Regions from separate parts of the Lysinibacillus sp. NPDC093190 genome, predicted to be linked through region 4. Evidence: riboswitches for the same ligand, from Rfam matches in the RefSeq annotation. Region 4 holds a riboswitch; each other region holds the start of a gene.
The links. Region 4 has a riboswitch for S-adenosylmethionine ahead of metA (homoserine O-acetyltransferase MetA). Riboswitches for the same ligand answer to the same signal wherever they lie in the genome.
Positions count from the first base shown of each region.

Region 1: it holds a riboswitch for S-adenosylmethionine, as region 4 does, so the genes downstream of both, ACQKOF_RS22725 (methionine ABC transporter ATP-binding protein) here and metA (homoserine O-acetyltransferase MetA) in region 4, are expected to answer to the same signal.
Region 2: it holds a riboswitch for S-adenosylmethionine, as region 4 does, so the genes downstream of both, metK (methionine adenosyltransferase) here and metA (homoserine O-acetyltransferase MetA) in region 4, are expected to answer to the same signal.
Region 3: it holds a riboswitch for S-adenosylmethionine, as region 4 does, so the genes downstream of both, ACQKOF_RS21665 (O-acetylhomoserine aminocarboxypropyltransferase/cysteine synthase family protein) here and metA (homoserine O-acetyltransferase MetA) in region 4, are expected to answer to the same signal.

Region 1 is NZ_JBNNVG010000042.1:2,504-4,707, forward strand. It holds gene ACQKOF_RS22725 (methionine ABC transporter ATP-binding protein) at 1-847, opposite strand, end outside; SAM riboswitch class I at 1,188-1,292, opposite strand; gene ACQKOF_RS22730 (thioredoxin family protein) at 1,358-1,660, opposite strand; gene ACQKOF_RS22735 (hypothetical protein) at 1,677-2,018, opposite strand.
Region 2 is NZ_JBNNVG010000037.1:18,870-21,073, reverse strand. It holds gene pckA (phosphoenolpyruvate carboxykinase (ATP)) at 1-186, opposite strand, end outside; SAM riboswitch class I at 736-854, shown strand; gene metK (methionine adenosyltransferase) at 1,143-2,204, shown strand, end outside.
Region 3 is NZ_JBNNVG010000036.1:39,956-42,159, reverse strand. It holds gene ACQKOF_RS21670 (glycerol-3-phosphate acyltransferase) at 1-97, opposite strand, end outside; SAM riboswitch class I at 534-647, shown strand; gene ACQKOF_RS21665 (O-acetylhomoserine aminocarboxypropyltransferase/cysteine synthase family protein) at 765-2,066, shown strand.
Region 4 is NZ_JBNNVG010000004.1:17,360-19,563, reverse strand. It holds partial or broken gene ACQKOF_RS04770 (hypothetical protein) at 1-102, shown strand, start outside; gene metA (homoserine O-acetyltransferase MetA) at 175-1,110, opposite strand; SAM riboswitch class I at 1,269-1,379, opposite strand; gene ACQKOF_RS04760 (nucleotide excision repair endonuclease) at 1,574-1,945, shown strand; gene ACQKOF_RS04755 (TrmB family transcriptional regulator) at 2,018-2,204, opposite strand, start outside.

The DNA of each region.
Region 1 (2,204 bases), on a different contig from region 4:
GTGAAATGACAGGCTGCTCTGTTTTTTCTCCTACAAAGATTAGCTTAACAAGTTGTCCATTAGGGTAATTTGCTTTAATTTGTGCCACAGTTTCCTGTGTTTCCTTCGTATCTGTAATTTGAGAAACGAATTTTTTCGTAATGGCAGCTTGTGGAGCTTGGAATACTTGTAATACTTCACCACGTTCTACAATTTCTCCAGCTTCCATAACCGCTACACGATGACAAATTTTGCGAATAACGTGCATTTCATGTGTAATTAACACAATCGTTAGACCTAATCGTTCGTTAATATCGACAAGGAGATCCAGGATAGCATCTGTTGTCTCCGGATCGAGTGCGGATGTTGCCTCATCACATAACAATACCTCTGGATTATTAGCAAGCGCACGAGCGATACCTACACGTTGCTTTTGTCCCCCTGATAGTTGTGATGGATATGCTTTAGCGCGCCCTTCTAAGCCAACTAAAGTTATCAATTCTTTCACACGTGTTTCACGTTTTGCCTTTGGAACACCTGCGATTTCTAGTGGAAAAGCGATGTTTTCTTCAACAGTTCTAGACCAAAGTAAATTGAAATGCTGGAAAATCATACTAACCTTTTGTCTAGCATCTCTGAGCTTTTGTCCCTTTATGGATGAAAATTCTTGATTGTTAACCGTTACCGTACCAGATGTAGGCTTTTCTAAACCGTTTAACAAGCGAATCATTGTACTTTTACCAGCGCCACTATAGCCGATAATGCCAAAAATTTCACCTTTATTGATAGAAAGGTTGACGTCTTTGACTGCTGTTAATTCGCCATTCGCGGTTTTGTATTTCTTCGTAATATTTTGCAGCTGAATCATAGCGAATTCTCCTTTTCTTATATCAATTATGCCTCGGCATAATTGCGTCCGGAGGCTTTAGGCCAACAGATGTTTTTTGCGCGAAAGCGTAGTGCTAACGTAGCGTCAGCAGCACGAAGTTGGTCACTCAGTCGTGTGTTGTTGTTGCCGCTACGCTTTCGCACAGATAAATTACCACAGGACGTGGCGTTCTTAGACTGAGTCCCTCTATTTCAGCGGATGTCTTTTGTACAGAAAGCGTAGCGACAGGTACAGGTGCTTGGACACCCGCTGAAAAAAATTAAAAACCCCTTCACTTAAAGACAAGTAGAAGGGGTCACGTAATATACGCTAAACCGTTCTCTCATCTTTCAAAGATAAATCTTTGGGTGATTTGGCACCTTTTCACGATTGTGATGGTTGCCGGGCTTCATAGGGCACTTCCCTCCGCCGCTCTTTATAAGAGTTCGATATATTTAATTGTTTTTTTAATATATTTGTTACTTTACCACGCGAGTAAAGTTCAGTCAATTAATTTTTTAACAATTCGTATAAATACGGTACGGATTGAAAGGCATAAACCTTTTCTGTCACTTCTCCGCCTTCACATACGAGTAAACATGGTACACTTTCGATTTTATGAGCATAAGCTATTTGCTCTATAAAATTAATATTCGCTTTACCGACCTGAAGCTGTGGCAGTAATTGCTCAACAACCGTCATCATTTTCGATGCAACCGCACATGTTCCACACATAGGCGTATATAAATAAAAGGCAGCTTTTTCACCTGACTGGACAACCGCGTCCCACTGCTCTTTTGACCATTCTTCCATCATTTTTCACGCAACCTTACAAAATATATTCATTATGGATTGAGAAGTGTGCACGAAGCAATATCGCTGCTAACACCTTCCTCGGAGTTGTCTCAACTTCCTTATATGTTGGCATCGTACGTAAATGCTCAGCCTCTGGATAATGTCTGTCCATTAATGCTCGTAGTTTATCACCCGATGTATCTGCATCAAAAAACGTATAAAGCTCACAACCCTCGTATGGATCAAGTAGCTCTTCTAATTGATGCACACCAATTGTACCATTCGTACAAAGTATTTTAACATCTTCATTTATAATAGGTTCAATTTGAAGCTTATCCGATCGGCCTTCGACAATTAAGCATTTTCCCTCGACCATCACGCCACCCCCATTTAGACATATCCCTTATAATCCATTATATCAATAAACTTTATCGTTGATACAGTTAGACACCTATTGATAAAGGAATATACTTACATTCACCTCTCTTACTATAGGAGCAGGATGAATGAAGATAATAAAAAACGTCGGTAGTTTCCGACGTTTTTCTAATACAGGCTTGTC
Region 2 (2,204 bases), on a different contig from region 4:
ATATTTATCTTTAGGTGAACGACCAGTGTATTTGCCAGTTTCTGCACGAACTGCACCATCTACTGTTAACATAGCTTCACCACGAGAAGTAGCCTTTTCAGCTAATTGTGGTACTGAAAGTTGAACATTAATGTTACCGCCGCTTAATAATTCCTTCAGTTCGTTTGCAATTTCTACTGAATTCATCGATTAAATACCATCCTTTTTTATAGTATTCCCTAGAGTTTGAGGGAGATTTTCTTAATTTCAAAAATAGTATAACACAATTGCTTAAATAATCTATACTAATTCAGAAATTATTTTTCAGATTTTATTACTTTTCAAGAAAACGACAAAAAGTAAATTGATTCGTTTTGATAATGCTTTTTACCCTATTTATAATAAGTGATCACACAATCACTTTCGACACAGCAAAATTGCGTTTGGAAGCTCTTGGCTAACATGAGGTTCGCACAGGATGTGAAGTCTTAGCTGGTTTTTTTATCAGTTGGAGCTTGTTGTCAACTGAAAAGAGGCTACAATCATATTCATCCACCACATGTTTTGTAGCTACAAAATGTGCTGTAAAGGGGTCACACATATGTTAACACATGATGTGAGGTGGAGAATAGGGATTATTTTGTTTCAAATTACAGCATAATCCAAATTATAAATCCCATACTTTCTTTAAAAGAATACATTAAAAATATTTGACAACGTTCGACCTTTTACGTATTATGAGATATTGAACGGATACTCTTATCCCGAGCTGGTGGAGGGTCAGGCCCTGTGAAACCCGGCAACCTGCATGAACTATTTCACGACATGCGCTGGTGCCAACCTGATGCAAGGGGAAACCCCTTGAACGATAAGAGTGAAAGGTTATGAAGTCATTATTCCTTTCCTCATGTTAAGTAAACGTGAGAAAAGGATTTTTTTATTGTTAAAAACAAATATAAAGGTAAGTATATAGTCCTTTCCTTATTAAAATGACGGATCTTTCGAAACCCTCGTGTTAAGAGCAACAGCTGTTTTATTGTGCGAAAGTGAAACGACAGCAACAACGGCTTAAGAGTTCACTCCTTAGGGGCGGACTTGACATGGGTAATGAGTACCGTATTAATTCGCAAATACTATTTGTAAAAGTAATAGGAGGAAACCAAATGACAAAACGTCGACTGTTTACATCAGAGAGTGTAACAGAAGGACATCCAGACAAAATTTGTGATCAAATTTCGGATGCCATTTTAGATGCTATTTTAGCAGAAGATCCAAACGCACGTGTAGCGTGTGAAACAACAGTAACAACAGGCTTAGTTTTAGTAGCAGGAGAAATTACTACTTCTACTTATGTAGATATTAAAGGTATCGTTCGTGATACTGTAGCAGAAATCGGTTATACACGTGGAAAATATGGCTTTGATGCTGAAAACCTAGCAGTACTTGTTGCTATTGGTGAGCAATCACCTGATATTGCTCAAGGTGTTGACCAAGCATTAGAGGCGCGTGAAGGCTCTATGACAGATGCTGACATTGAAGCAATTGGTGCAGGTGACCAAGGCTTAATGTTCGGTTATGCATGTAACGAAACGCCAGAGCTTATGCCATTACCAATCAGTTTAGCGCATAAATTGGCTCGTCGTTTAACGGAAGTACGTAAATCTGGTGAACTAGCATATTTACGTCCAGACGGAAAAACGCAAGTAACGATTGAATATGATGAAAACAATGTACCAGTGCGCGTGGATACGATTGTCATTTCAACACAGCATGACGAAGAAGCTACACTTGAGCAAATTCAAGCAGACTTAAAAGAATTCGTTATTGCTCCAGTTGTTCCAAGTGAATTACTAGATGCAAATACTAAATATTTCATCAACCCAACTGGCCGATTCGTAATTGGTGGTCCAAAAGGGGATGCTGGTCTAACTGGACGTAAAATCATCGTTGATACATACGGTGGCTATGCACGTCATGGTGGAGGTGCTTTCTCTGGTAAGGACGCAACTAAGGTAGACCGTTCAGCGGCATATGCAGCACGCTATGTGGCAAAAAATATCGTAGCAGCAGGTTTAGCAGAACGTGCTGAAGTACAACTAGCTTATGCGATTGGTGTTGCTCAACCTGTATCTATTGCTGTTGATACATTTGGGACAGGAAAAGTTACGGAAAGTGAAATTGTAAAATGGGTACGCGAGCTATTTGATCTCCGCCCAGCAGGGATT
Region 3 (2,204 bases), on a different contig from region 4:
TTAAATCTACCCCGGATAAAAACTGAGCAACTTTAGAGCCGTGAATACAGCCAATCAAATAACCAACAAGAAGAAAAATGATAACGGCTTTTATCATAAAAATCCTCCTTTCTAATAAGCTCATCACCATAGCGTGAGGTTGATTTCCATCCCTACTGGGCGCTTTGTTGCTGACGCTTCACTTTCGCACAGATAAAACATTTGTTGCTGACGCTTCACTTTCGCACAGATAAAACATTTGTTGCTGACGCTTCGCTTTCGCGCAGATAAAACATTTGTTGCTGACGCTTCGCTTTCGCGCAGAGCAAAGCTTCCTGGGGGCGTCCAGTCTCCACTCAACTGATATAAAGGCATACATTTTAAAAAAATTGCATCCCTAACTTTTGATAAAAATTATAAATATCTAAAATAGTGTATGCGTTCGTATTACGTAAAAAAGCAGACAGAAGTTTCGGAAAAAATAAAATTTTAGTGTTGACAGAGAAAAAGTCTATGTTTATACTTTGTAACAACGATGGAAATTGAATCTCATACTCTTATCAAGAGCGGCGGAGGGATAGGCCCTATGATGCCCGGCAACCAGTAAGTGACGAACTTGCTAAGGTGCTAATTCCTACAGATTCTTACTTGGATCTGGCAGATAAGGGGAGGAAAACTTGCAACCGCAACCCTCTTCTTAGCTGAAGAGGGTTTTTGTTTTCTACTGAAAAAATCCTCCTCATCTCCGGTACCATCGTAAAAAAATAACCATTTGGAGGTATACAATGACAAAATTTAAACCAGAAACATTGCTGTTACACGGTGGCCAAGAGCCAGACCCGGTAACAGGATCTCGTACAGTACCCGTATATCGCTCAACGGCTTTCGTTTTTAAAGACACTGCTCATGCGCAACGTCTTTTTGCCTTAGAGGAAGCTGGCAATATTTACACACGAATTACAAACCCAACTGTAGATGTTTTTGAAAAACGCGTCGCTTTATTAGAAGGCGGTACAGCAGCAGTAGCACTTTCATCTGGTGCAGCAGCAATCGCGTTTTCCATTTTAAATCTTGCAGGGGCAGGCGATGAAATTGTTGCAGGTAGCTCTTTATACGGAGGTACTTATAATTTATTCGCTAACACACTACCAAACTACGGTATTAAAACGATTTTTGTAGACGAAACAAATCCAGAAAATTTCCGAGCAGCTATTACTGATAAAACAAAAGCTGTGTTCGCTGAAATTTACGGTAACCCAAGTTTAAAGGTATTAGATATTGAAGCGGTAGCAAATATAGCACATGAAAACGGCTTACCATTAATTATTGATAGCACATTTGCTTCACCATATGGCTCTACACCAATTGACTTCGGTGCAGATATCGTTGTTCATTCCGCAACAAAATGGATAGGCGGCCATGGTACAACTTTAGGTGGCGTTGTAGTAGATGCAGGGAAGTTTGATTGGACTCGTGGGCGTTTCCCAGGCTTTACTGAGCCAGATGCTTCTTATCACGGTTTGCGTTATGGTATTGACACAGCAGATGCTGCATTTGCCACAAAACTGCGTGTGCAATTGCTACGCGACTTTGGACCAACATTAAGTGCCGATGCAGCATTTAATTTATTACAAGGTTTAGAAACGCTGCATTTGCGTATTCCTAAACACAATGAAAATGCATTAGCGGTAGCCGAATATTTACGAAACCACCCATCTGTGGAATATGTAAATTACAATGGCTTAGAAGATTTTGCTACGCATGATTTAGCTAAAAAATATTTAAGAAATGGCTTCGGTTCAGTGCTTACATTTGGCATTAAAGGTGGACGTGAAGCAGGGCGTAAATTAATCGATAGTGTGAAATTATTCTCGCACGTAGCAAATGTAGGGGATGCCAAATCGTTAATTATTCATCCAGCATCTACTACACATCAGCAACTATCAGCTGAGGAGCTAATCCAAACTGGCGTAACCGAGTCGCTCATTCGCTTATCCATCGGTTTAGAGGCAGTAGAGGACATTATTGCAGATTTAGAGCAAGCTATTGAACAAGTAACAGCTTCACAACAAAAAGTAGAAGCTTAATAAATAAAACATATTGGCTAATGTTGTAGCGTTTACGTATTTTCTCATTCGATAGGCCTCATTTGGTAATGCGTAAAAGTTGCTGCATCATCCGCTCACCTCATTTGATGAAGTAACTGAAATTTCTTAAAAATAATA
Region 4 (2,204 bases):
CCGAGCAAAAGTGATAACGCTTCAAGCAATATTACACAGAATGATAGCGATACCGGCAATACCCCAAACAGTGATAAAAATAAAAATTCTCCAGAAAGTTAATAGCATAGTGGCGTATAAAAATGATGACCCTGTAATAAAAAGGTCATCATTTTTAATAGCTATTAAATAGCATTATATATGATATTCAATTTCATCAACGAAATCCCACTCGTATGGTGTTTCTTGGTATACGTAGTAGTTCAACCAATTCGAGAATAATAAATGTGTATGGGCACGCCACGTATTTATCGGTTCATTTGCTGGATTATCATGTGGGAAGTAATTTACTGGTACCTCAATATCTAATCCTTTCGCAACATCACGACTATACTCATCAGCTAAAGTTGTCGCATCATATTCAAGATGGCCAGTAATCATAATGTTTTTATTATCCTTTGATTGCACAATGAAAACACCAGCATCTTCTGAATAAGATAGTAATCGTAAATCAGGATGGTTAAGTACTTCATCAATTGATACGGATGTATAACGTGAATGTGGTGCCGTAAATGAATCACTAAAGCCACGTACTAAATCCACCGTTAAATCCGTAATGACATGAGAGTATACACCTGAGCATTTAGCAGGAAGCTCAATTTTACCGATACCGTAATGATGGTATAACGCTGCCTGAGCACCCCAACATATATGTAAGACTGATGTTACGTTTGTTTTGGACCAATCCATAATTTCTGAAATTTCCTGCCAGTAGTTCACTTCTTCAAATGCCATTTTTTCTACTGGTGCACCCGTAATAATCATGCCATCATAGCGACGATGACGAATTTGATTAAACGTCGTATAAAATAATTGCAAATGTGATTTACTAACATTTTTCGATTCATGTGTTGCCGTATTTAAAAATGTAATATTCACCTGTAACGGTGTATTACCTAATAAACGTAGTAATTGCAGCTCTGTTTTTTCTTTTTCCGGCATTAAATTAAAAATTAAGATATTTAATGGACGAATTTGTTGAGTTTTCGCTCTGTCCTCTTCCATAACGAATATTTTTTCCTCACGTAAATGTTCTCCAGCTGGTAAGTTTTTCGGAATATTAATTGGCATCTTGCATTCCCCTCTCTTTAATTTCTCTCTGTTAAAATCATTTAGTGCTTTAGTATCAATGCACGGGCCCTGCGCAAAGTTGATTATGTCAAACGATGAAATTAAAAAATCCCCCTCATTCCATGTGAGATAGAATGAGAAGGATTTTTCCACGTTCACTCTTATCTCTCAAAGGACAAATCCTTTGCTGGAATTAGCACCTTTCTAACTTTTGTTAGAGGTTGCTGAAGCGTCATCGGGCCAAATCCCTCAACTTCTCATGATAAGATTATTTAATTAAAAAGAATTGTAACATGAACAATTAAGAATATCAATAATACATAGAATATTTTGTTATTAATCATGCATGTCATTAGGTAATTTGTTTAACACTAATCTTGAATGTTTACATTATGATTTGATGGTAAACATGCTGTATTTATGTTAACATATACCTTTAGTAACAGAGAGGAACGTGAATAGTTTGATTAAAATTGAATTTCCAAAACCAGATTTAGTGATTCGCCAACGCGAACAAGATTTAAAGCCAGGTGATGTACCAATCACACCGTACCATGGTTTTATTGATTTCCATAAAATCACACGTGAAAACGGTGGTATTTTCTTATTCTACAATGAAGAGAACGAACTATTATTTGTCGGTAAAGCACGTAAAATTCGTCAACGTATTAAAAAGCATTTCGAGGACAATGTATCACCGATGAAAAATCATCGTAATGAAATTTTCAAAATTGAAGTGTATGAAGTGGAAGATCCAATGGAACGTGAAATTTACGAAACATACGCGATCAATTCATTCCGCGCTAAATACAATGTTGATAAAGTTTTTTATTAATATTTAAAGAAAAAAGAATCTGCTTGCCCTCTGTAATGTACATGACGGCTAGCAGATTCTTTTTCAATACTTTCATTCTAAGAAAAAGGCTTTACGTTCTTTAGTAATCCATTCCTCAAGCTCCGTATCATCGCGCTTTAACAGTCGATTGACAAGCACGTCATGCCATATATAATCTTCTAATAAATAGATATGAACAGGATCATTTGTAATAAAAGCCGTTTCTTGATTTGACGGTGAGTGACCATAAATCATTTGC